Regions from separate parts of the Pseudanabaena sp. FACHB-2040 genome, predicted to be linked through region 1. Evidence: riboswitches for the same ligand, from Rfam matches in the RefSeq annotation. Region 1 holds a riboswitch; each other region holds the start of a gene.
The links. A riboswitch is a leader RNA that binds a small molecule or an ion and turns the genes downstream of it on or off. The one in region 1 is predicted to bind cyclic di-AMP.

Region 2: it holds a riboswitch for cyclic di-AMP, as region 1 does, so the genes downstream of both, H6G13_RS06295 (SLC13 family permease) here and H6G13_RS18490 (universal stress protein) in region 1, are expected to answer to the same signal.
Region 3: it holds a riboswitch for cyclic di-AMP, as region 1 does, so the genes downstream of both, ntrB (nitrate ABC transporter permease) here and H6G13_RS18490 (universal stress protein) in region 1, are expected to answer to the same signal.

The regions. Positions count from the first base shown of each region.
Region 1 covers NZ_JACJQO010000016.1:58,406-65,890, reverse strand. The annotation lists gene H6G13_RS18510 (tetratricopeptide repeat protein) at 1-1,201, shown strand, start outside; gene H6G13_RS18505 (SulP family inorganic anion transporter) at 1,321-2,985, opposite strand; gene H6G13_RS18500 (hypothetical protein) at 3,585-4,175, shown strand; gene H6G13_RS18495 (hypothetical protein) at 4,262-4,474, opposite strand; cyclic di-AMP (ydaO/yuaA leader) riboswitch at 4,551-4,741, shown strand; gene H6G13_RS18490 (universal stress protein) at 4,840-5,442, shown strand; gene H6G13_RS18485 (cation:proton antiporter) at 5,481-7,485, shown strand, end outside.
Region 2 covers NZ_JACJQO010000005.1:556,838-564,322, forward strand. The annotation lists gene H6G13_RS06285 (cation-translocating P-type ATPase) at 1-2,497, opposite strand, end outside; gene H6G13_RS06290 (ATP-binding protein) at 2,653-3,747, shown strand; cyclic di-AMP (ydaO/yuaA leader) riboswitch at 4,001-4,140, shown strand; gene H6G13_RS06295 (SLC13 family permease) at 4,258-5,619, shown strand; gene H6G13_RS06300 (glutamate-5-semialdehyde dehydrogenase) at 5,821-7,137, shown strand; gene folB (dihydroneopterin aldolase) at 7,152-7,485, shown strand, end outside.
Region 3 covers NZ_JACJQO010000022.1:563,823-571,307, forward strand. The annotation lists gene H6G13_RS25485 (alanine racemase) at 1-1,230, shown strand, start outside; gene H6G13_RS25490 (ABC transporter ATP-binding protein) at 1,337-2,131, opposite strand; gene H6G13_RS25495 (CmpA/NrtA family ABC transporter substrate-binding protein) at 2,189-3,610, opposite strand; gene ntrB (nitrate ABC transporter permease) at 3,781-4,620, opposite strand; cyclic di-AMP (ydaO/yuaA leader) riboswitch at 4,739-4,901, opposite strand; gene trxA (thioredoxin) at 5,086-5,415, opposite strand; gene H6G13_RS25510 (YaiI/YqxD family protein) at 5,500-5,955, shown strand; gene H6G13_RS25515 (hypothetical protein) at 5,945-6,229, opposite strand; gene H6G13_RS25520 (hypothetical protein) at 6,384-7,485, opposite strand, start outside.

The sequences.
Region 1 (7,485 bases):
AGAGGCCTGTGATCAAGCGCTATCAGCAGCTCGGTCGTGGGGCCAGGCGTCTCCCGCCGATGCCTGGCACCTCAGGGGTCAGGTGCTGGCACAGCAGACCCACCATGAGGAGGCGCTGCGGGCTTATGCTCGGGCTTTGCGGGTTCAAGACAAGCGCTCAGATGTGCTGGTCGATCGCTGCCGTAGCCTGCTGGCCTTGGGCCGCTATGAAGATGGGCTAGCTGCCTGTGAAGAGGCCACAGCGATCAATCAAAACTGGGGCAAGGTAACCTCGGCCCAAGTGCAGCATCTTCAAGGACGGGCACTGGCACAGCTGGGTCGCGGTGAAGCTGCGATCGCAGCTTTTGACCAAGCCCGTGCTCAAGATCCAAAAAACGCCGACCTCTGGGCTGACCAAGGACAGGTGTTGCAGAGCCTGGGTCGCTACGATGATGCGCTCAATGCTTTTCAGCAAGCTGCCCAGATCAAGCCCGACTCCTCTCGGGCACTGATGGGTCAGGCCGCCGCCCTCAACCATTTGCAGCGGCACGAACCGGCCCTTGAAGCTATCGATCGGGCGCTGCAGGGAGATGGCGTTTGGGGCAGCTTCACCCCTAGCCAGATTTGGGACCAGCAGGCCCAAGCTCTAGGCGGCGTGGGGCGGTACGACGAGGGTCTAGCCGCAGCTAACCGCGCTATAGAGCTACAGCCTGACTCTGCTGCAGCTCTGAACAACCGGGCCGTTATTCTCTGGCATCTAGAGCAACCTGAAGAGGCTCTAGCCTCGACTCAGAAAGCCATCAAGCTAGACCCAAGCTATGCCCCGGCCTGGTTTAACCAGGGGCGGCTCCTCAGCACCACTGGAGAACACGCCCAGGCATTGGCTGCCTACGACGAGGTGCTGCGCCTCAACCTTGACCTTGCCACAGCTTCCCTCTGGATCAACCGGGCCGGAGCACTTTGGAGCCTGGGCCGCCTAAACGACTCCCTGGCTGACCTCGATAAAGCCATTCGGCTTGACCCCAGCTCCACCGAGGCCCAGGTCAATCGCGGTATCGTGCTGCTGCGGATGGGCCGGTTTGAAGATGCGATCGCAGCCTACGACAAAGCCATCGAACTAGATCCCAACGCCACCGCTGCCTGGTACGGTCGGGGAACTGCTTTGATGAGACTTAATCGGGCTAGTGAGGCTTCTGAGGCGTTTGCGAAAATTGATTTCTAAAGAGAGGCCGAGGGCAGAAGGGGAGAGCAGGGGAGAATTGCTGAGTCTCAGTTTGGCGGCGCTGATTAATTCGGCGCTTAACCTTCAAAACTCAAAACTTTTATCCCCTGATGGCCTCCTCAAGCCTCCATAAACTGCTTTCCCTGAACCAACTCAACGGCCTGCCGCAGGGCTTGGGTGCGATCGCTCAAAACGTGCTCAGGTGGAACTAGCGAAAAAATTCCCAGGCTTTCTAAACGGCTTTGGATCTTGGGGCTGGTCCCCACCATAAAGATCTTCAGGCCTTTGTCGTAGGCATCTCGGATCGCATTTTCGATAGCCAAAGAAGCGGTCACACCCATCATAGGCACGTCGGTTAGATCCATTACTAGAGCATCAGCTTCTTTCATGGCGTTGTGTTCGCGGGCAATGGCTTTGGATAGGCCAAAGATCATCGGGCCACTCAGGTAAAACAGCAGCACTCGGCCGTTGCCCCGATCTAGTAGCTGCCGGTCCTCTTCGCTCAAGCGCACATCATCGTCTAGGTCGGCAATCAGCTTGACCTCCTGAGACTGTAGATTACTCAACCGCTCAATCGTGAGAATATTGGCAATAAATACCCCAACCCCCACAGCCACAATCAGATCAACAAAGACTGTCAGCAGCAGCACCCCGTACATGATCATGGAGCCTTTGACGGATACCTTGTGAGAGCGCTTCAAAAAGCTCCAATCAAGAATGTCAATTCCCACCTTCAGGGCAATCCCGGCCAGCACCGCCATGGGAATGGGCTGCGTTAGACGGGCCGCACCCAACACCACCACCAGCAAAATTAAAGCCCGAGACAAACCCGATAGCGCCGACCCCGCCCCGGTTTGAATGTTAACTACGGTGCCCATCGTTGCCCCTGCTCCAGGCAATCCACCACACAGCCCAGAGACCATGTTGCCAATGCCTTGGCCAATCAGTTCCTTATTAGACTGATGCTCGGTGCGGGTAAGGCTATCGGCAATCACCGCCGTCAGCAGGGTATCAATGCAGCCCAACAGCCCCAGCATGATGGCATCTACAAACATCACGGTCAGCTGACCAGCGCTAAAGGTCGGTACTTGCAGTGTCGGCAGCCCCACCGGAATTTCCCCAATCCGGCGAATATCGGCGTCTTGAAAGACCACTAGCGACACGATCGTTCCCACAATCAGGGCCACCAGCTGGGGTGGCACCCACCGCTTGAACTTCTTAGGCATCAAAAAAATGATGGCCAGCGTCAACACTCCTAAAATCACCTCAGGCGGGTTGATATCAGAGAGCAGCTGGGGCAAGGCTGTTATTGTGCCCATAACGCCGCCCTTAGGTGCGGCCTGCCCCAAAAACGGCGCAATCTGCAAAATGATCAGAATCACGCCAATGCCTGACATAAAGCCAGAAATGACGCTGTAGGGCATCAAGGTGACGTACTTGCCCAGCTTAAACAAGCCAAAAACAATCTGAAAAGCGCCTGCTAGCATGACCACGGTAAAAGCCATCGCTAGCCCATTTTCAGGGTTGCTCGCCGTTAAGCTGGCGATGATGGCCGTCATCACTACGGTCATCGGGCCGGTCGGCTCAGAGATCAGCGTGGGAGTGCCGCCAAACAAAGCTGCGAAGAAGCCAACGCAAACGGCTCCATATAGCCCCGCAATGGCCCCGGCTCCGGAGGCCACCCCGAAGGCTAAAGCTAGGGGTAGAGAGATGATGGCAGCCGTTAAGCCGCCAAAAAGATCGCCCTGTAGGTTATTGAAACGAATTCGATTAGTGATGGCCATGAATGCTCAAAGATTTAGGAGCGAGGGGTCAAACAATTGAATACCTAGCCCTTAAGCGAGGTAGTTTTCCACCTCGCTCAAGGACTGGCTGTGTTGAAACATCGGCTCAAGTACATACTTGGGCTGATGCTTCAAGGCTGGTAGCCTATTTGGTTTGCAAAAATTTAGTTGTAGCTTTTCAAATTACACTAAAGTTTAGCCCTACAGACGGCACTTAACTAAAAAGATCATTCGCTTTGATAAAAGACCTTAGCGTGTCTAAAAGATTGCCAACCGGTGCCTGGGACTCTTTTTTTAGTTTCTTGGGGTTAGGTGCTGTGCTCGAAATAACTATTTTGGGCCGCCTACTTAGCACTTTCCAACTTACTCAATAGTGAAGCGCAAAATACAGCGGGGTTCCTTTTGGATGGCGAGAAAGGGTAACTAGAACCTGCGTTAAACCAAACGATAGAAAAGCCCGGACGATCGCAATCTATTTAGAACTAAAAGCCGGTCTTATCTCACCAGGCTGCTCGCTAGATAGCCTAGCTCAGATAGCAAAGTGATATGCTGAACGTATAGGGCTGGCAGGTAATACGTTCTTTATTTCAGCCTTTGACATGCAGGGTATTTTGACCGACCTCGCTGCAGAAGGAGCGGTCTCAGTTCCCCTGCTGACAGAATCTGCTAGGCAGGCACTACATCGGGCAGCAACAAGTTACGACTACAGCTTGGAGCGGTCGGTCTATGGCACGAGCGATCGTATTGTCAAAACAGACTATGGCTCCTGTGAGCTAGAGGCAACAACGGGTCTGTTCGCAGAGTTTCAGCAGGCTTTTCAAGCGCTTTTAGATCAGTCCTTGGCCCAATTAGGCACTACCCCTTTCAGCACTCCCTTCTGCTGGAATGCAGCGGTGCTGCAGCGCTACACCCCTGGGCAACTCGGTATTACGCCCCACCGGGACAGCCTCTGGGCAATTAACTTGATTGCTTTGGTGAATCTCGGTGGGCAGGCCGAGTTTTACCGCTGCGATGACCGCCAGGGAACAGGCGCGGTGCAGCTCGACACAACCCCTGGAAACGTGATCTTTCTGCGGGCCCCCGGCTTTCTCAACTCCCAGGTGCGCCCCTTTCATTTTCTGACGAATGTTGGCTCTACCCGCTACAGCCTTGGCCTACGACAGCGGTCAGAACCTGGTCGCCAAGTCTAACCGTAGTTACATTGTTGTGCAAATGCAGTGCTGCCCCTACCCAAGCACAATAATCGGAATGATGACAGGGGGGTAATGCTGGAGCCTTAAACTGCGATCGCAATCACCAACCCAAAGGCCATTGCTTTCCAGGGAGAGCCAAAGAGATGTTTCGACCTTGCTTGTAGTCTAGACCCCGCAAATTTAGAGATTGCTTTATCGACAGCTTCATTCGCAATGATTAGGCGTAGCCGCTGCAGACGATAGTGAGGCGGCTCAGGATTACTCGAAGGATATTTAATGAATGCCTGCAGAGGCATAACAAGGGCAGCAGACTTATCCCCGACGGTAGAGAGCCCCCCTTTTTGAGCCGGTGCTATAATCCCCTTTAAGTTTCAAGTAAGTCAGCCTAATTCAGCCGTTTCGGGTTTTTAAGAACTTCAAAGCGGTTGAAGCGGAGGAACCACTCTTTGGGGCGTGTCTTGGAAAAAAGGTCAGGTGTCGTCAGATGCTCTGCCAGTATCCAAGAGGGACATCTCTCAGTCCTAGCCCGTCAGCTAACTTCGTCGGCATTGAGAGGAGACTGGGAGTCACCTTTTTTACAACTGGTTGAACTCATCAGTGTCCTTGGCTGGTAACGCATTGACTTGCTTACTGTACCTGCCTCGACTCTGGAGAACGTTCAATGAACCCAAGATTCAAGCGGATTCTGGCGGCCCTCGATCGCTCACCTGCCTCTGCCCGTGTGTTTCAGCAGGCCCTAGCGTTGGCCCAGCAGCACTACAGCCAGCTGATGCTGATCCATTGCGTTGGCCTCAGAACTTTAGAAAACTGGGGCACCTATCTAGATGCTGGAGTCGGGCTGGCTAGCCCCAGCCGTCTGCAGCGCCTGCAAGAACTGCACCTAGATGAAGTCAACACAGCCTGGCAGTGGCTTTATGACCAGGCTTTGCTGGCCCAGGCTGAAGGGGTAGCGGCAGAGATTACCTGTGTTACGGGCGATGCCAGCAGTCAGATTTGCCGATTTGCCCGCGATTGGGATACAGACCTAATCTTGCTGGGCCACAACGGTAAACCGGGCTTAAAGCAGCATATCTTTGGCAGCACGACCACGCACGTTGTGCTCCATGCCCCTTGCTCGGTGATGGCCGTTCAGGCATCGGTAGATGCCCAGTCTTGGAACTCTCATCAGGAGGCTCAAACTGTCTCGCAAGTGTGCGATACCGCAAGGGACAAACGGCTGGTCCGCTCAACGTGGAACTATGCCGTTCTTTGGGCCGGTTCTTAGGCCAGTTCTTAGGTTTGTCTACCCAAAAGGAGTGATGCATGGAGTCGATCTTGGGCCTTCCCCTGCCGGTGCAGGATCCAGTCTTGATCTTTGGCATTTGCATGGTTGTTATTCTGGTAACGCCGCTGCTCTTTGAGCGCTTTCGGCTGCCGGGAATTATTGGTCCGATCGTGGCAGGGGTGGTGCTGGGAACCAGTGTGCTCAATGTGCTGGAGCGGGGGCAGGCAATTGAGCTGCTAGGCAATGTGGGCCTGCTCTACATCATGTTTTTGGCGGGACTGGAAATCAATATGACCCAGTTTCGTAAAAACCGCGATCGCAGTCTTGTCTTTGGCATCATTACCTTCACCATTCCCCAAGTAACGGGCACCATTATCTTTAGGCTGTTGGGATTTGACTGGGCGGCTTCGATTTTGGTCGCCAGCATGTTTGCTTCCCACACCCTGGTGCCCTACCCGATTGTCAGCCGCCTGGGCATCGTCAAAGACGATGCGGTGGTAACGACCGTGGGCGGCACCATTCTTACCGATACGGTGGCGCTGCTAGTGCTGGTGGTGATAGCCCGCTCGGTGCAAGGCGATCTAGATGCCAGGTTTTGGGTCACGCTGTCGCTGTCGATGGTGATTTACGTGACAGCGGTGGTCTATCTGCTGCCGATTTTGGTTCGCTGGTTTTTTCGCAATGTCAGTGATGGCGGCAAGAGCGAGTTTGTCTTTGTGCTGGCGGTGGTCTTTATTGGGGCTTACCTAGCGCGGGCCGTGGGCACCGAAGCGATTCTGGGCGCGTTTTTGGTGGGGCTAACGCTGAATCGGCTGATTCCTGAGCGCAGTCGGTTGATGAGCCAGATTCAGTTTTTTGGCGAAACCTTCATCATTCCCTTCTTTTTGATCTTCATTGGCCTGCTGGTCGATGTTTCGGTGTTGGCCAGTAGTCCTACCGCCTGGCTGGTGATGGGCACCATGCTGGCAACCAACGTTGGTACTAAATTTGTTGCAGCCGGCATTACCCGCCGCATCTATAACTATTCCAATGCCCAGGGCTGGCTGATCTTTGGCCTATCTACTTGTGAGGCCGCAGCGACTCTGGCCGCAACTTTGGTGGGCTATGAGCTGGGCATTATTGGCGACGATGTTTTGAACGGAGTAGTGATGATGATCTTTGCTACTTGCGTTCTCGGTCCTTGGGTGGTGGAGCGCTTTGGCAAGGAAGTGGCCCGGCAAGAGCAAGAACAGCTCTACGAACCGCGTCAAGCGCCGCAGCGCATTCTGGTGCCCCTGGCAAACCCGGCGACTTCGGAAATGCTGCTCAACCTGGCGGCCATGCTGCGAGATGAAAAATCTGAGGAGGCGGTGTTTCCGCTGACTGCGATCGCAGAAGAAGCCGACGCCGACAACACTGAAAGCAAGGTTGCAGGAGCCGAGCGGCTGCTCGCTCACGCGGTGGTTCACGCGGCGGAGATGGACATCCCGGTTAACCCCGTCACTCGAGTGGCCCGCAACCCCGCTTCAGGCATTATTGATGCGGCCACTGAGCGGCGTGTCAGCGACATTGTAATCGGCTGGAATGGAGCCCGCTCGACTCAGCAGCGCATCTTTGGCACTGTGATTGACCAGGTGCTAGAGCGCTCTACCCAACAGGTGTGGGTGTGCAAGCTCAATCACCCGATCAACACGTTCCAGCGGCTGGTGGTGCTGCTGCCGCCGCTGGTCGATCACAACCTGGGCTTTTATGAGACAGTGCGATCGATCAAGCACCTAGCCTCCCAACTCGGTACCCAGCTGCAGGTGCTGGTGGTGCAAGACGACCCTGAGCGATTCCGGCAGCACTTTGAATCCATTGCGATCGAAGTCACGACTGGCTTTATTCAGGTGCCCAACTGGCAAGGTGTGCGCACAGAGCTGCAGGACTTCTCTAGCAGTAACGATCTGGTGGTGCTGGTCAGTGCCCGTGAGCGCACTCTGGCCTATGAGCGTCAGCTAGCCCAGCTACCCCAGGCGCTAGCTGATCTAAATGCCAGCTTTTTGGTGCTCTATCCCTCCGAGC
Region 2 (7,485 bases), on a different contig from region 1:
TCCAGGTTTCGGGGGCACGGGGGTAGTCAGGGGCGTGAGTATGAGAGTAGGCCCAGACCATCAGAGCGATGGTTAGGATTGCTAGCACTACCCCCACTCGGAGCATGTAGGAGCCTAGACCCCGGGCAAAGATGCTCTCTCGAGGGTTATGGGGAGGCCGCCGCATGACGTCGGGCTCAGCCGGTTCCATCGCTAGGGCTAAGGCGGGTAGGCCATCTGTTACTAGGTTCATCCAGAGAATTTGCAGTGGGGAGAGGGGCACCCCCCCCAGGCCGATCAGGGGAGCTGCGCCAATTGTCAGCACTTCCCCAATATTGCTGCCCAAAATGTATTTAATGAAGCGTCGGATGTTGTCGTAAACAACGCGGCCTTCTTCCGTGGCAGCGACAATGGTGGCAAAGTTGTCATCTAGCAGAACCATGTCGCTGGCCTCTTTACTGACGTCGGTGCCGGTAATGCCCATAGCGATACCGATGTCGGCCTGCTTCAGGGCGGGGGCATCGTTAACACCGTCGCCGGTCATGGCCACAAATTCGCCTCGCCGCTGCAGCGCCTGCACAATTCTCAGCTTGTGTTCGGGGGCTACCCGAGCATAGACACTTACGTGAGACACTTTCTCTTCAAGCTGCTGCGGGCTGAGTTGCTCGAGTTCACGCCCAGTGACAATCTCATCGCCAGGGCTAGCAATGCCCAGATTTTCTGCGATCGCTTTTGCCGTCAGCTGGTGGTCGCCGGTAATCATCACCGGACGGATGCCGGCCTGTCTACATTCAGCGACAGCGGTGCGGACCTCAGGGCGAGGGGCATCTAGCATGCCGACCAGGCCCAGCCAGACCAGATCTTGCTCCGCTGCCTCTAGCTCGCTTTCGGGAGGCAGGGCAAACAGGGTTTTGGTCGCAAACCCCAGCACCCGCAGGCCGCGACTGGCCATCTGGTTATTTTGCTCTAGGATGCGATCGCACATGTCTCGCGTTAGCGGTTCCTGTGTGTTGCCGTGCTGCCAGAAACGGCAGTGCTCCAGCACCAGTTCGGGCGATCCCTTGGTCAGCATCACCAAGTCGTCGGCCCCTGCATCGGTTGATGACTGAACGACAACGCTCATTCGTTTGCGCTCAGAAGAAAAGGGAATTTCGCTGATGCGCCGATAGGTTTCGGCCAGCTTGCCTTTGTCAAAGCCACCTTTGCCCGCCAGAGCCAGCAGCGCCCCCTCGGTAGGGTCGCCCAAAATCGTCCAGATGCTGCCCTGTTTTTGCAGGTTGGCATCGTTGCAGAGGGCGCAGGTCTGCATCAGCGTTTGTACTTCGGGCTGCTGCTCCAGGTCAACAGCCTGGTTTTGCCGCAGCAGTTCACCCGACGGTGCGTAGCCTTCCCCAGTCACCTGCAGGAGGTCGCTGGGGGTGGCAATTTGCTGCACCACCATCTTGTTTTGGGTTAAGGTGCCAGTCTTGTCAGAGCAGATAGTGGTGACTGAGCCTAGGGTTTCCACCGCCGGTAGCTTACGGATCAGGGCATGGCGGCGTACCATCCGCTGAGTTCCCAAGGCTAGGGTGACAGTGATGACGGCAGGCAAGCCCTCTGGCACCACGGCAACAGCCATACTCAGAGACACTTCCAGCAGCTCGTCAAACAGGCTCAGGTCGCCGGTTCGCACCAAGCCGAAAATCACCACCAGTACCACCAGCACCATGGCCCCTGTGACCAGCACGTTGCCCAGCTGAGTCATACGCTGCTGCAGCGGCGTGGGCTCAGACTCGACTGACTGCAGCATGGTGGCAATGCGGCCCAGCTCAGTGTTCATGGCAGTGCCCGTGACCAGCACCTTGCCCCGCCCCTGCAAAACTTCGGTGCCCTGAAACACCAGGTTGAGCCGATCGCCTAGGGAAGCGTCTGCCTCTAATACCAACCCAGGCTGCTTATGCACTGCCTCAGCTTCACCAGTTAGAGCGGCCTCTCGAATTTGCAGATTAGAGGCTTCTAGCAGACGGCCATCAGCAGGTACCTGCACCCCCGACTCCAGCAGCAGAATGTCGCCGGGAATCAGCTCTTTAGCCGCGACCTCCTGCTCCTGCTCGCTGCGGATCACCCGCACCCGGGGAGAGGTCATGTTCTTGAGGGCTGCCAGCGCCTTCTCAGCTCGGCTTTCCTGCACGTATCCCAAAATGCCGTTGAGGATGACGATGGCGAAAATTGCGATCGCATCCTTAGGAAACCCGCCCGCCCGCAGATCCAAGAACAGCGACACCAGCGCTACTGCAATCAGCATCAGCAGCATGATGTTTTTAAACTGATCCCACAGGATTTCTAGAGCGCTGCGGCCAGCCGTCTCCTCCAGCTCATTAGGGCCATATTGGCTCTGCCGGTCCGCCACTTGGTCTAGGGTCAGCCCCACTTGGCGGTCACTATTGAGCAAAACCACAGCCTTATCAGGAGAGAGCGCATGCCAAGCCGTCGAGGATGCCTCAAGGGGAGCTGTTTTCAGGGAAGGACTGCTAGCCATAAAAGATGCGTATTTTGAAATTGCTTATTTCGGGAACCAGGGAGACGGGCACTATAGAAAAGTACTCTGTTAGCCTTTATAGCACTATTTAATAGTGCTATAAAGGTGTAAGGTTAAAGTCTTAATGCCATTAAGAATCATGCCCAACCTATTTCATGGTCAATAGTCCCTTCCTGCCGCAGCAGTTGATTGGCCGAAAAGCAGAGCTGCACCAGATCTGCCAGCTTTTAGACCAAGACAGCGACTTTCTAGTTGTCGGTGTTTCCGGCATTGGGCGGCGCACCCTGATTCAGGCTGCAGCCCACGCAGTGGGGGCTAGAATCATGACTATCGACTGCTTGCGGTGCCGCAACGGCAGTCAGTTTTTGCGGCTGTTGGCCGACAGCCTGACAGAAACATTCGCTACTTTAGGCGAACTGGCCCTAATGCAGCGGTGGATCACTGAGCACCCCCTTTCCCTAGATCAGGTTTCTTCCCCACCCCGCCTCACTTGGCCAGAAGGGTCGGGCCATGAGTGGTCCCGCTTTGAGGCCCTGCTGGCGCTGCCGCAACATTTGGCAGAAGCTCTCGACTGTCAGGTGGTGATTGTATTCCATAACCTGTCCCACATTCGCTCCTGGGATCGCAAGGGCCGCTGGGAGACCCATCTCAGGCAAAAAATCCAGGCCCATAGCCGGGTCAGCTATGCCCTCATTGCCACCATGGCCGAACCCTGGGTCTACGACAGTGGCCTACCTGTCATCCACCTCGACCCCCTGGCTGATGCCGACCTTGAATCTTGGATGGTCACGACGATGGCCACTGAAGGACTCAAGTTCGACCCAGACAGTCAGGCCCTAAAGCTTTTTCTCAGCTATGTTCAGGGCCACTTTGGCGATGCCATTGCCTTAGCCCAACGACTTTGGCTAGAGCATCAGGTCTTTGTTGCCAGAGACTGCCCTGGGCTAATTCAGGCGCACCATGTTCAGCGCAGCCTACTGGGTCTAGTGCAGGATATGGCCGTTACCTTTGAGGCGCTAATTCTGCTGCTACCGCCCACCCAAGCTCGGGTACTGGAGATCCTGGCCCTCGATCCTACCGATAGCCCCCAGTCGCAGGCCTATATCAAAAAACATCAGCTCTCGCGCGGGGGCGGTTTGCAGGGAGCCCTTAACAGCCTGGAGCAAAAGGGCTTGATTTACGGGCCTAACTTAAGCTACCGAATTGCCCTGCCCCTGCTGAACTTTTGGCTAAAGCAGCGGCTGAATTAAGAAGCTACTTGAGAAGTCGCAGCGCTTACCTGGATTCCCCTAAGTCCCCTACAAAAGGGAGGTTGGGAGGATCTTACTGGCTAAGCGTGCTGAGAGGAACTTTTCAAACAGCCTTTAACTTCGTAGCAGACCGCTGCTGTGAAGTTCATAGGAATAACCAGAAATTCACTGCTTAAGCCTTCTCTCTGGCCGAGAAGATTGCCCTACTTAAGAAGAAATGCTAATTTCGATGGAAACTCACAAAGTTCTTGTCCCATTGAGTCAGCCTAATTCAGCCCCCTGGGTTGAAGCGGAGGAACCAGTTTCCAAGGGGGCAAACCTCGCCTCAGGCGAGGGGGAGACCTCTCACTCCCAGCCCGTCAGCTAACTTCGTCGGCATTGAGGGCAGACTCGCTAGAAGCAATATTGTCCTATGTCTTTGCAGACATAGGCAAATTCACCTTCTGCCGATCTCCTGACCCTGGTCTTGTATCTGGATGTCTGAAATTTGGGTGTCTGTAAGGAGACGACATGGAAGGCGTGCCTGCGATCGCAACCTCTTTTGGCCAACTGGCAGCACTGGCGATCTTCGCCAGCGTTATTTTTCTGATCATTACCGAATGGCTGCACCTGACGATTGCCGCCCTGTTGGGTGCCCTCTTGCTGGTGTTTCTGAATGTGCTGACGCTGGATGAGGCGATCAGCTACATTGGCCGCAGCCATGCCACCCTGGCCCTATTCTTTGGCGTCATGGTAATGGTGCGGGCCTTTGAGCCTACCCGCATTTTTGAGTATTTAGCCACCCAGATGGTGCTACTGGCGAAAGGCCAGGGTAAACGGCTGTTGCTGGGCATCGTGGCCCTAACCACGCCCGTCTGCGCGGTTTTGCCGAATGCCACCACGGTGATGCTGCTGGCCCCACTGATTCCGCCGCTGGCTGCCGATATCGGGGTTGACTATGTGCCCCTGCTGATTCTCATGGTGTTTGTAGCCAACAGCGCTGGCCTGCTAACGCTAGTGGGCGACCCGGCAACTTTCATTGTGGGGGATGCCATCAATATGAGCTTTCTTGAGTACCTGACGAAGCTGAGTCTAGGCGGCGTTGTGGCTCTGGTAACCCTAGTATTTCTAGTACCCTTTCTGTTTTCAGAGATTTGGAACCGACAGCTTGACGATCTGTCAAATCTGCCCCAGCCCGAGGTGAACCACCCCCGCATGCTGGCCTTTGGGGGGGTGGTTGTGGCCCTGGTGCTGATCTTTTTTGTGATTGGAGAGAGCCTGCCCGTTCCCATTCCGCCAGCCCTGGTGGCACTGCTGGGGGCGACCCTGTGCCTACTGCTAACCCACCAAAGCAAAATCGACTCCATTCAGAACGTGCTGCGGGACGTGGACTGGAGCACCCTGATTTTCTTTATGAGCATTTTTGTGCTGATTGGGGGGCTGGAGAAAACTGGTGTCATCAGCGGGGCCTCGGGCGTTCTCGCCCTGCTATTGGGCCAGAACATTGTCCTAGGCTCGATTTTGCTCCTGCTGTTTGTCGGCTTGCTCTCTAGTGTGGTGCCCAATATTCCTCTGGTGGTGGCAATGGTGCCGCTGCTAAAGGAGTACTTAGTGACTGTGGGCATGGCTCCCCCAGAAGTTCTCAGCGCGGGCTACACCGGCAGTTTCCCCCCCGAAACACTGCCCCTGTTCTACGCCATGATGTTTGGTGCAACCCTAGGTGGCAATGGCACTCTGGTCGGCGCTTCCTCTAATATTGTGGCCGCAGGCATTGCTGAACAGCACGGTAAGGCTATCTCGTTTCAAACCTTCCTGCGTTACGGCATGCCCCTGATGGCCATGCAGCTGACCACGGCTGGACTGTTTGTGCTGGTTCGGTTTCTGCTGGTGTAAGGGGGGTAGAGGCGAGCCGTGTTTACTGTATTGGGCGGGTCTTGAAGGATTGAGAAAAGGGGTAAAGTCCTCCATTAAACCTGCCCCTACCCCCATCCCCCCTATCTCCCCCATCCCCCCTATCCCCGCGTCTCCCCATCCCCCCGTCCCCCTGTTTTTGGTAAACTTTCAGTCTGCACCCTGGATTTACTGGGCCTAATCATGACTGTTTTTCCCACAGCTTCTCAGGCAGTTTCTCTAACTGCGATCGCACTTCAAACCCGGCAGGCGGCTGGGGCGTTGGCGGGGCTTTCGAGTGAGGCGAAGAACGGAGCAATTGAAGCGATTGCGGCGGCGCTAGAGGCCCACGAGTCAGAAATTTTAGCAGCGAACCAGGCTGACTGTGAGGCGGCGCTGGCTGAAGAGTTGGCTAAGCCGCTCTACGGGCGGCTAAAGCTGGATGCTGTGAAGTTGAAAGGTGCGATCGCAGGGGTGCGTGATGTGGCTAAGCTGCCCGACCCAGTGGGCACAGTGCAGATTAATCGGGAGCTAGACGAGGGCCTGATTCTGCAGCGGGTGGCCTGTCCGCTGGGGGTGCTGGGGGTGATCTTTGAGTCGCGGCCCGATGCGGTGATGCAGATTTCGTCGCTGGCAGTAAAGTCGGGCAACGGGGTGATTCTCAAGGGTGGCAAGGAGGCGGTGCGCTCTTGTCAGGCATTGGTCAAAGCGATTAAGCAGGGGCTGGAAACGGCGGGGGTAGATCCGGCAGCGGTGCAGCTCTTGACCACGCGGGAAGAGACTCGCGCCCTGCTGCAGCTTGATGGTTTTGTAGACCTGATTATTCCGCGCGGCTCTAATTCTTTTGTTCGATATGTGCAGGAAAACACCCGCATTCCGGTGCTGGGCCATGCTGACGGCATTTGTCACCTCTATGTAGATGCAGCGGCAGATCTGGCTCAGGCCGTTGCCATTGCGGTAGATGCCAAAGCCGGATACCCCTCTGCCTGCAACGCGATTGAAACGCTGCTGGTGCATCGGGGCGTAGCCGCAACCTTTTTGCCCCAAGTCGCTGAGGCGCTGCAGGCGGCGGGGGTGAAGCTGCGGGGAGATGAGGCGACCCGCGCCGTGCTGCCAGATATTGCGGCGGCAACTGAAGAAGACTGGGCGACGGAGTACAGTGATCTAATTTTGGCAGTGAAGGTGGTGGATTCTTTGGAGGCTGCGATTGACCACATTAATCGCTACGGGTCGCGCCACACCGATGCGATCGCAACCCAAGACCCCCAGGCCGCAGCCACCTTTATGAATCAGGTTGATGCGGCTGGGGTTTACCACAACTGCTCGACCCGCTTTGCCGATGGCTTCCGCTATGGCTTTGGTGCAGAGGTCGGCATCAGCACCCAGAAAATGCCGCCACGCGGCCCTGTCGGTTTGGAGGGGCTGGTGACCTACAAGTACAAAGTTGTTGGCAAGGGTCACATTGTCGCCACCTACTCGGGCGAGCAGGCCAAACCCTTCACCCACCGCGATCTAGGTTAAATTTGAACAATCTCATGGATCAGCTTCACATCACGGGCATTCGCGCCTACGGATATACGGGCGCTCTGCCAGAAGAAAACGTGTTGGGCCAGTGGTTTGAGGTTGATCTGACGCTCTGGCTAGATCTGACGCTGGCCGGAAAAAGCGATGCTCTAGCCGACACTCACAACTATGTCTACGTCGTACAGGCAGTGCAGCAGCTAATGCGAGAAAGCCGATTTCAGCTAATTGAGCGACTGGCAGATGCGATCGCAACCACTGTTCTCACCTCAGATGCTCGCCTGCACCAGGTCAAAGTGCGCCTGATCAAGCTCACGCCGCCTATTCCCGACTTCAGCGGCCAGATTG
Region 3 (7,485 bases), on a different contig from region 1:
GAAGCAAAGCTGATTTCTAACCTAGAAAGCTTTCAAAAAGTCGCCGATGGTTTTGAGGATGGGTTAGAGGTCTTCTATTCCTACAAAACTAACCCTTTGCCCTGGGTATTTGAGGTGCTGCATCAGCAGGGCGCAGGGGCAGAGGTGATTTCGGAATACGAGCTGTGGTTAGCCCTAAAGCTGGGTGTTCCAGCCGACAAGATTATCTATAACGGCCCTGCCAAATCTCAAGCTTCTTTAGAAGCAGCGATTGATAAAAATATCCTCAGCATCAATATCAACAACGCTGAGGAACTAGACCGAATCTCTGCACTAGCTGCCGCACTGGGCAAAACGGCTCGGGTTGGCATTCGGGTGACCTCGGCAGCAGGTTGGACAGGTCAATTTGGTCTGCCGGTAGAAACTGGCGCGGCTTTAGAAGTTTTCCGGCAGGCGTTGGCACAGCCTGAGTTAAGCGTGACGACTCTTCATTGCCATAGAGGCAATTTGATCTATGACGAAGACACGCTACAAAGTCATCTGCATTTTCTACTGAAGTTTGTTGACGAACTCAAGGAAAAGCTGAACTGGATCCCTGCTGTATTAGATGTAGGTGGAAGCTTAGCTACGCCCACCGTTCGCTATCTAAGCAAAAAGGAAATTAAGCTGGCGACAACGTTTTTGGTGCCACCATCACCACCGGAGCCACAGTCTGTACTGACGCCTCAAGCGTATGCTGAAACTGTGGTTCGAGTGGTGCGATCGCACTTCCAGCAGCAGGGCTATCCACAACCTCGAATTGTGTCAGAACCGGGACGATCGCTGACCGGCAACAGCCAGTTTATGCTGACAACGGTTCAAAATTTGAAGCACGATGCGAGTTTCGACTTTGCTGTTTTGGATGCTGGAATTAACCTAGCAAGCTGTGTTGCCTCTGAATATCACGAGGTTTTTCCCCTCCAGTTAAAGTCTGCGCCGATGCGCTGTCACCGGCTCGTGGGGCCGATTTGCCATATGGGCGATACGCTCTATATGGCCAGCTATTTGCCTCAATTGGAACGACAAGATGCGCTAGCCATTATGGATTCGGGCGCTTACTTCATTGCCGATGCAACCTCCTTTGCTTTTTCACAGCCTGCCGTTGTGGCCATCACAACCTCTGGGCAGGAAGTTCTGATCCGCAAAGCAGAGAGCTTCGATCACCTGGTCAGCCTAGATCACTTTGCAGCTAAAGAAGGACAGCCTTCTTGATGAGAGTTACTGGGACTAGATAGGGCAGCCCTAGAACGCAGACGCTATGTGCTTGGGGTGTACCTCAGATCCTTTGGGCCAAATCAGCTAGCTCAGATAAATCAGGCTAGTCATCTCGATCAAAGCGGTGATAGAGAAAATCTAGTGCCTGAGCATGAATTTCCTGATAGCGAGGATCGTGGCGAATGTCCTCCCGGTTACGGGGGTGGGGAAACGGTACCGTGAGAATTTCACCGATGGTAGCCTCGGGGCCGTTGGTCATGAGGATGATGCGATCGCTCATGTAAATTGCTTCGTCAATGTCGTGGGTAATCATCATTACCGCCTGCCGGTGATTTTCCCAAATGTGGAGCACCTGCTGCTGGAGTTTGCCCCGTGTCAGCGCATCAAGGGCTCCAAAGGGTTCATCCATCAGCAGTACCTTGGGCCGCACCGCTAAAGCTCGGGCAATCCCCACTCGTTGCTTCATCCCACCTGAGAGCTGGTCAGGATATTTTTCAGCAGCGGCCATGAGGTTTACCATCGTCAAGTGCTCGTCCACCAGATTGGACTTTTCAGCAGGTCGTAGGTTTTCAAACACTTCGTCTACCGCTAGCCGAATGTTTTGGCGCACGGTCAGCCAAGGCAGCAGGCAGTATTGCTGAAACACCACCATGCGATCAGAGCCGGGCTTACGAATGGGTTTGCCCTCCATGCGGATCGTACCCGCACTGGCCTTCTCCAGTCCGGCAACCAGCCGCAACAGCGTCGATTTGCCACAGCCAGAGTGACCTACGACAGAGATGTACTCGTCTTGTCCTATCGTCAGATTTATGTTGTCTAGCACTACCGTGTGCCCCCCCTGAGGCTTGGGGTAGGCTTTGACCAAGTTTTCAATCTCCAGAAAAGCAGTGGAGCCCATGTTGGGGATGTGGGAGTTAGTTGCGGTATTGGGAGCAAGGTTAAACACGAGTTCCTCCTAGTAGGTCATAGCGAATGTGCGGGGTTGGTTGGCATGAATCTCAAAGCTATTGAGATAGCCCACTGGGTCACTGGGATCAAAGGTTTTGTTGTCAATGAAAAGCTCTCCCGGCTCCACTTTGTAGTCTTCTGCAGGGCAGGGGATGTCTAACTCAGTAGCAATCTCGCGATAGAGATCAGTGCGCCAAGCTTGGCGGGCAATCTCTTCAGCATTCCTGGGAAATTCAGGAATCTGGCCCCAACGAGCAGCTTGGGTCATTAACCATAGGCTTTGAGACTGCCAGAGAAAGGGCGAGTGGTCATTTTCAACTCCACCGATAGCCTTTAGCTCCTCGGGCATATCAAAGAAAATGGTTGTCTCATCGGGTTTGTCGATTACCCGCTGACGGTCATCAAAACCACCGTAGTTATAGTTGCCTTTAATTGCTGGGCCGGTAACGTTGGGCTTGGCTCCGGTGAAGGATCGCTCGGAGATTAGCTCGGTCACTTCCTGGCGATTCTGTGGATCGCTGCAGTAGCGGCAGGCTTCGATCATGGCTTTGACCAGCGAGCGATAGGTTTTGGGGTTTTCGTTGATAAACGATTCCTGCACCGCCAGCACTCGGTCGGGGTGGCCCCGCCAGATCTCCCGGCCCTGGGCAAAGGTAAAGCCGATGCCCTCGTTGCCAGCAATGGCACGTGTGTTCCAGGGTTCGGCCACCATGTAAGTCTGCATGGCTCCGATCCGCATATTCACGACCATCTGGGGCGGCGGCACGATAATGATGCGGAAGTCTTCTGAGGGATTGATGCCCGCAGCCGCAATCAGATAGCGCAAGAAGTATTCATAGATGGCAGAACTGAGCACAACCGCCAGCACTCGCTGACTGTCGGGGACACTGTTGAAGTAGCCTTGAAAGTCTCGGCTAAAGGCATCTAGGTTGCCGTTGTACTCGTGCCAGGGGCGCACTCCTGCCTCCCACATAGCTTTGCTCATGGTCATGGCATTGCCGTGGCGGTGAACAGTCATGGCAGCACACAGGGGCGCATGTCTGGCTCCCTCTGCTCCAGTGCGGGCATTGGTCACGGCTCCCGATACAACAGGAGAAGCATCTAATCGGCCAAAGACAACTCCGTCGCGGGAGGTGGCCCAGCTAGCTTCACGGCTAAGTCGCACATTCAGACCATATTTACGGAAAAAGCCTTTTTTCCATGCGATCGCAAATGGCGCACAGTCATTAACCGGCACGTAGCCCACAGCCAGATTCGGTTTCTCTAGAGTGCGAGGATCGACAACAGACTCCATCGCCTGTGCCTCTGCCGTGGTCGCCGAGGGACTGCGATCGCCATTGATATCGAGGCTAAAGAGAGCGGTTCCAGCGGCAGTTGCCCCAGCAGCTGCCAGGAAACCTCGCCGCGTCCAACGAGTGCGGTTGTTCATAGATCAGTATCCGTAGCGACACGATAGATCGCGTCTTAAATAGCGGGACAAAAAAAGCCGACAGCTAGTAATCTTGGAGCAATCAGGAGAGATGAGTTAATCAGCTAGGTAAGGGTTAGAAATGCGACTTACCATGTCTTCAGAAACCTGAACTCTCCCCTTGAAAACACCTAGGAATTAGAGGGCCGACGAGTCGCCAATTCCTGCAATTTGACCAAAATTACGTCCAAAATCAGACCAGTAATGCCAATGACAAACACAGCCAAAAAGACAGAGCTGAGGTTTAAGCGACTCCACTCATCCCACACAAAAAAGCCAATACCAATGCCGCCAGTCAACATTTCTACCGCCACAATCACTAGCCAAGCAACCCCCAAGCTAATCCGTAGCCCTGTAAAGATATAGGGCAAGCTAGCAGGCAAAATTACCTTAGTTAACTGCCGCCACCGAGGCATTTCCAGAACTTTTGACACGTCAATATAGTCCTGAGGCACACTAGAGACACCTAGCGCCGTGTTGATAATCGTGGACCAAAGAGAGGTGATAAAGATGACAAAGATAGCCGACGGGTTAGCCAAGTTAAAGATGGCTAGCGCAATCGGCAACCAAGCCAGTGGCGAAACCGGCTTAAAGATCTGAATTAAAGGGTTTAGCGCTAGCATCGCAGGCTTATACAGCCCAATTAGAAACCCAGCTGGAACAGCCACCAAAGCCCCTAAAACAAACCCAATCATTACGCGGCGAATGCTAGCCAACAGCAGCCAGCCAATGCCCAAATTGCCAGGGCCCCGTCGATAGAAGGGGTGAAGAATGTAGTCTAGATTTGCGGTCAGGGCCTGCCAAGGCGTGGGCATAATTTCACTACGCACAGTTGCCAGCAGCCACCATAAGGCAATCACACCAGCAAAGCCTGCTAGAGGCAGCAAAACCTGATCTCGAAAAAAAGTTGAGCGAAAACTACGCGCAGCAGAATGGCTGGCATTTACTGCCAGGTTTAGCAGTAATGTCATGGGCAGTGCCTCGTGTCAGGTAGGGGGTGGAGCAACTGAGAGTCCAGCCAAGAAGCCTGATCGCACGAGCACCGTCAGTTCAAACTTAAAAAGCTTGTAACGTAAATCAGCACGCTATCAGTCTTCTCTCAATGCCTACGAGGTTAGCTGTCGGGCTAGGGTTGAGAGATACCCCTTCTCAAAAGGTCAATCTTCAGACTGGCTGACCTTGAAAATACGCCCCTTGCTCCAAAAGGAACTTGGTTCCCCCGCTTCTGCTTTAGCTTTGTCAACAAGAAATTGCTAAAGCCTGAATTAGGCTGACTATTCAGTTAAATAAGACCTTAGCATCTTGGTCCAGAATTTGCCAAGACCTTCTTTAGATAGAGATTAGTGCCCAGCTCGAATGCTGGGCTTTTGACGGAAAACTGTTAATAAAACGGCAATACTTTCTGTGTTCTAAAAAGGTTCTGATGACTACTTAAGTTAAGCAGGCTCAAGGTGCCGATCCAGAGCTTGGCTAAGTTCTTCATAGGGCTTGACTCCAATCAGAGTTTCTACTAGTTCGCCCTGTTTAAAGAACATAATGGCAGGAATACTGCGAACACCAAAACGTTTGGCAACGGGTTGGTTTGTATCGAGGTCTAGTTTGAGGACCTTGGCCTGCTCACTGTAAGCTTCAGCCAGTTGGTCGACTAAGGGACTGATAACTTTACAGGGGCCACACCAGGCTGCGGTGCAGTCTACTACCAGCAGCGGTGTGCTAGACAGGAGCGTATCAAATTCGGCTTCGTCTTGAATATAGCCAGCAGCCATGTGGTTTTCCCTATACTTTAGATGGCTCAAGAATATACTGTTTTTGTAACCGGCAGGCCCTTTGTGGAGCGAAGAATCTAAATCATGCAGATTTGGGTAGATGCTGATGCCTGTCCTAACGTGATCAAGGAGATCCTGTTTCGGGCTGCTAAGCGAGCCAGCATTTTGACAACGCTAGTGTCGAACCTGGATCTTCAAATTCCGGCATCGCCCTACATTGATGCAGTACAGGTTCGATCTGGGTTTGATGTTGCTGATGGCTACATCGTCCAGCACTTACAGGCCGGAGATCTGGTGATTACAGCTGATATTCCTCTGGCGGCGGCGGCGATTGAAAAGGGAGCCTATGCCCTTAATCCACGAGGTGAGTTCTACAGCGCCGGAAACATTCGAGAGCGGCTGTCGTTGCGAAATTTTATGGACGAACTTCGCAGCGGTGGGGTAGACACAGGCGGGCCTCCTGCCTTTAACCAGCGCGATCGCCAGGCTTTTGCTAATCAGCTCGATCGATTTTTAGTAAAGCATCGGCCTAGCGGATAGACCAAAACTGCAGCACGCTGAGAATGCTGTTCATACTCAAGACCGAGAGCACACTGCCTGCGCTCAAGACACTCAGGATGCTGCCCGCACTACCAATGCTGAGTAGGCTACCGGCGCTGCCGATACTGAGAATGCTGCCGGTGCTGCCAATACTGAGAATGCTGCCCGCACTGCCTAAGCTCAAAATGCTGCGGTAACTGCCACGACTGAGAATGCCCCGCGCTAGTAGCGGCCGGTTTCTATCTGAATGGGTATCTTCTGCGGTTCTATGCATATTCTAGGGAGTTGATGGGCACGCTTTGCTTTGCCCATCCTACAAAACTGTCTGTGCTGTGCATATCCAGGAATTTGATGGGCTACAAAACTACAAACTTATAGGCTAGGGTTGCCTTCCTAAAAAGATGGGCTAAATTCCCTATCAGCAGGGCTTAAGCAGATCGACCTTCGAATCGACCCTGGGCGAAGTAGTGAGCAAAGCCGCTAATAAAGGATCCTCCACTCACAGCCGTCGCAACATCGGGATTGAGATTGAGGTACTGAGCCTCGTTGAAGAGTGGGCTGGGGTTGCGACCCTCGATGCTGCCGAAGGTCAGGTAGTGGTCAAATCCATCTCCAAACGATCCTGAGGCCACAGCCACTGCTACGTCTGGGTTTTGAGCCAGGTAATAGCTTTCCTGAAATAGTAGAAGTTCGGGGCGGCGTCCTTCCGAAGCGCCTACCTCGATCCAGTGCTCAAAGGCACTGAGATAGCCGCCACTCGTCACAGCATCAGCCACATCGGGATTGAGGGTGAGGTAAGTGCTCTGGCTGAATAGCGAGCTAGGATCGCGGCCCTCGATATGTCCCTGGCTAACAAAGTGTTCAAAGCCACTTCGCAAGGTTCCATTGGCAACGGCCTGGGCCACATCGGCCTGAGTTGCTAGATAGAAGGTTTCGTCGTAAATACTGCTGGGGTTGCGGCCTTCGAGCCAGCCGAACTGAATGAAGTGGTCGTAGCCGCTGGAGAAGAGGCCAGTGTTAAGGGCTGCCAGCACGTCGGGGTTTTGCCGCTGGTATAAAGCCTCATCAAACAGCGCGGTGAAATCTAGCCCCCCTACGGTGGACGGAATGGCTGGCAGCTCAACCCCAAACCAGGCGGCAGCGACTCGTTGGGTCAGGTCGAAATTGAAGAAGGTCGTTGTCGGAGTGCCCGCACTGGTCTCTGTTGTGCTGAGCTGCCAGCTTAAAAGGTCTGCTGATCGTTCTGTACCGTTGACCCTGGTTGTAAACCCAAACTGTGCCTGAGGACCCACTAGGGCAAGCAGGTCTACCGCGTAAGAAAGCAGCGGGGCGCTGGGTCGAGCTGGGGTATTGCTGAGGAAAAAGGAAAGTTGGTCTGTGAAACCGTTGTAATCGACCCAGGCAGTCAGGGGCCGACCACTGGCTAACTCTAGGGGAGCTGTGGCTTGAACTAGGGGCGTTGGAGCGGCTCCCTCAACAATCAGGCTAACGGTATTAGGGGCGATGGGGTCGAAGGTGAGGGCTAGGCTA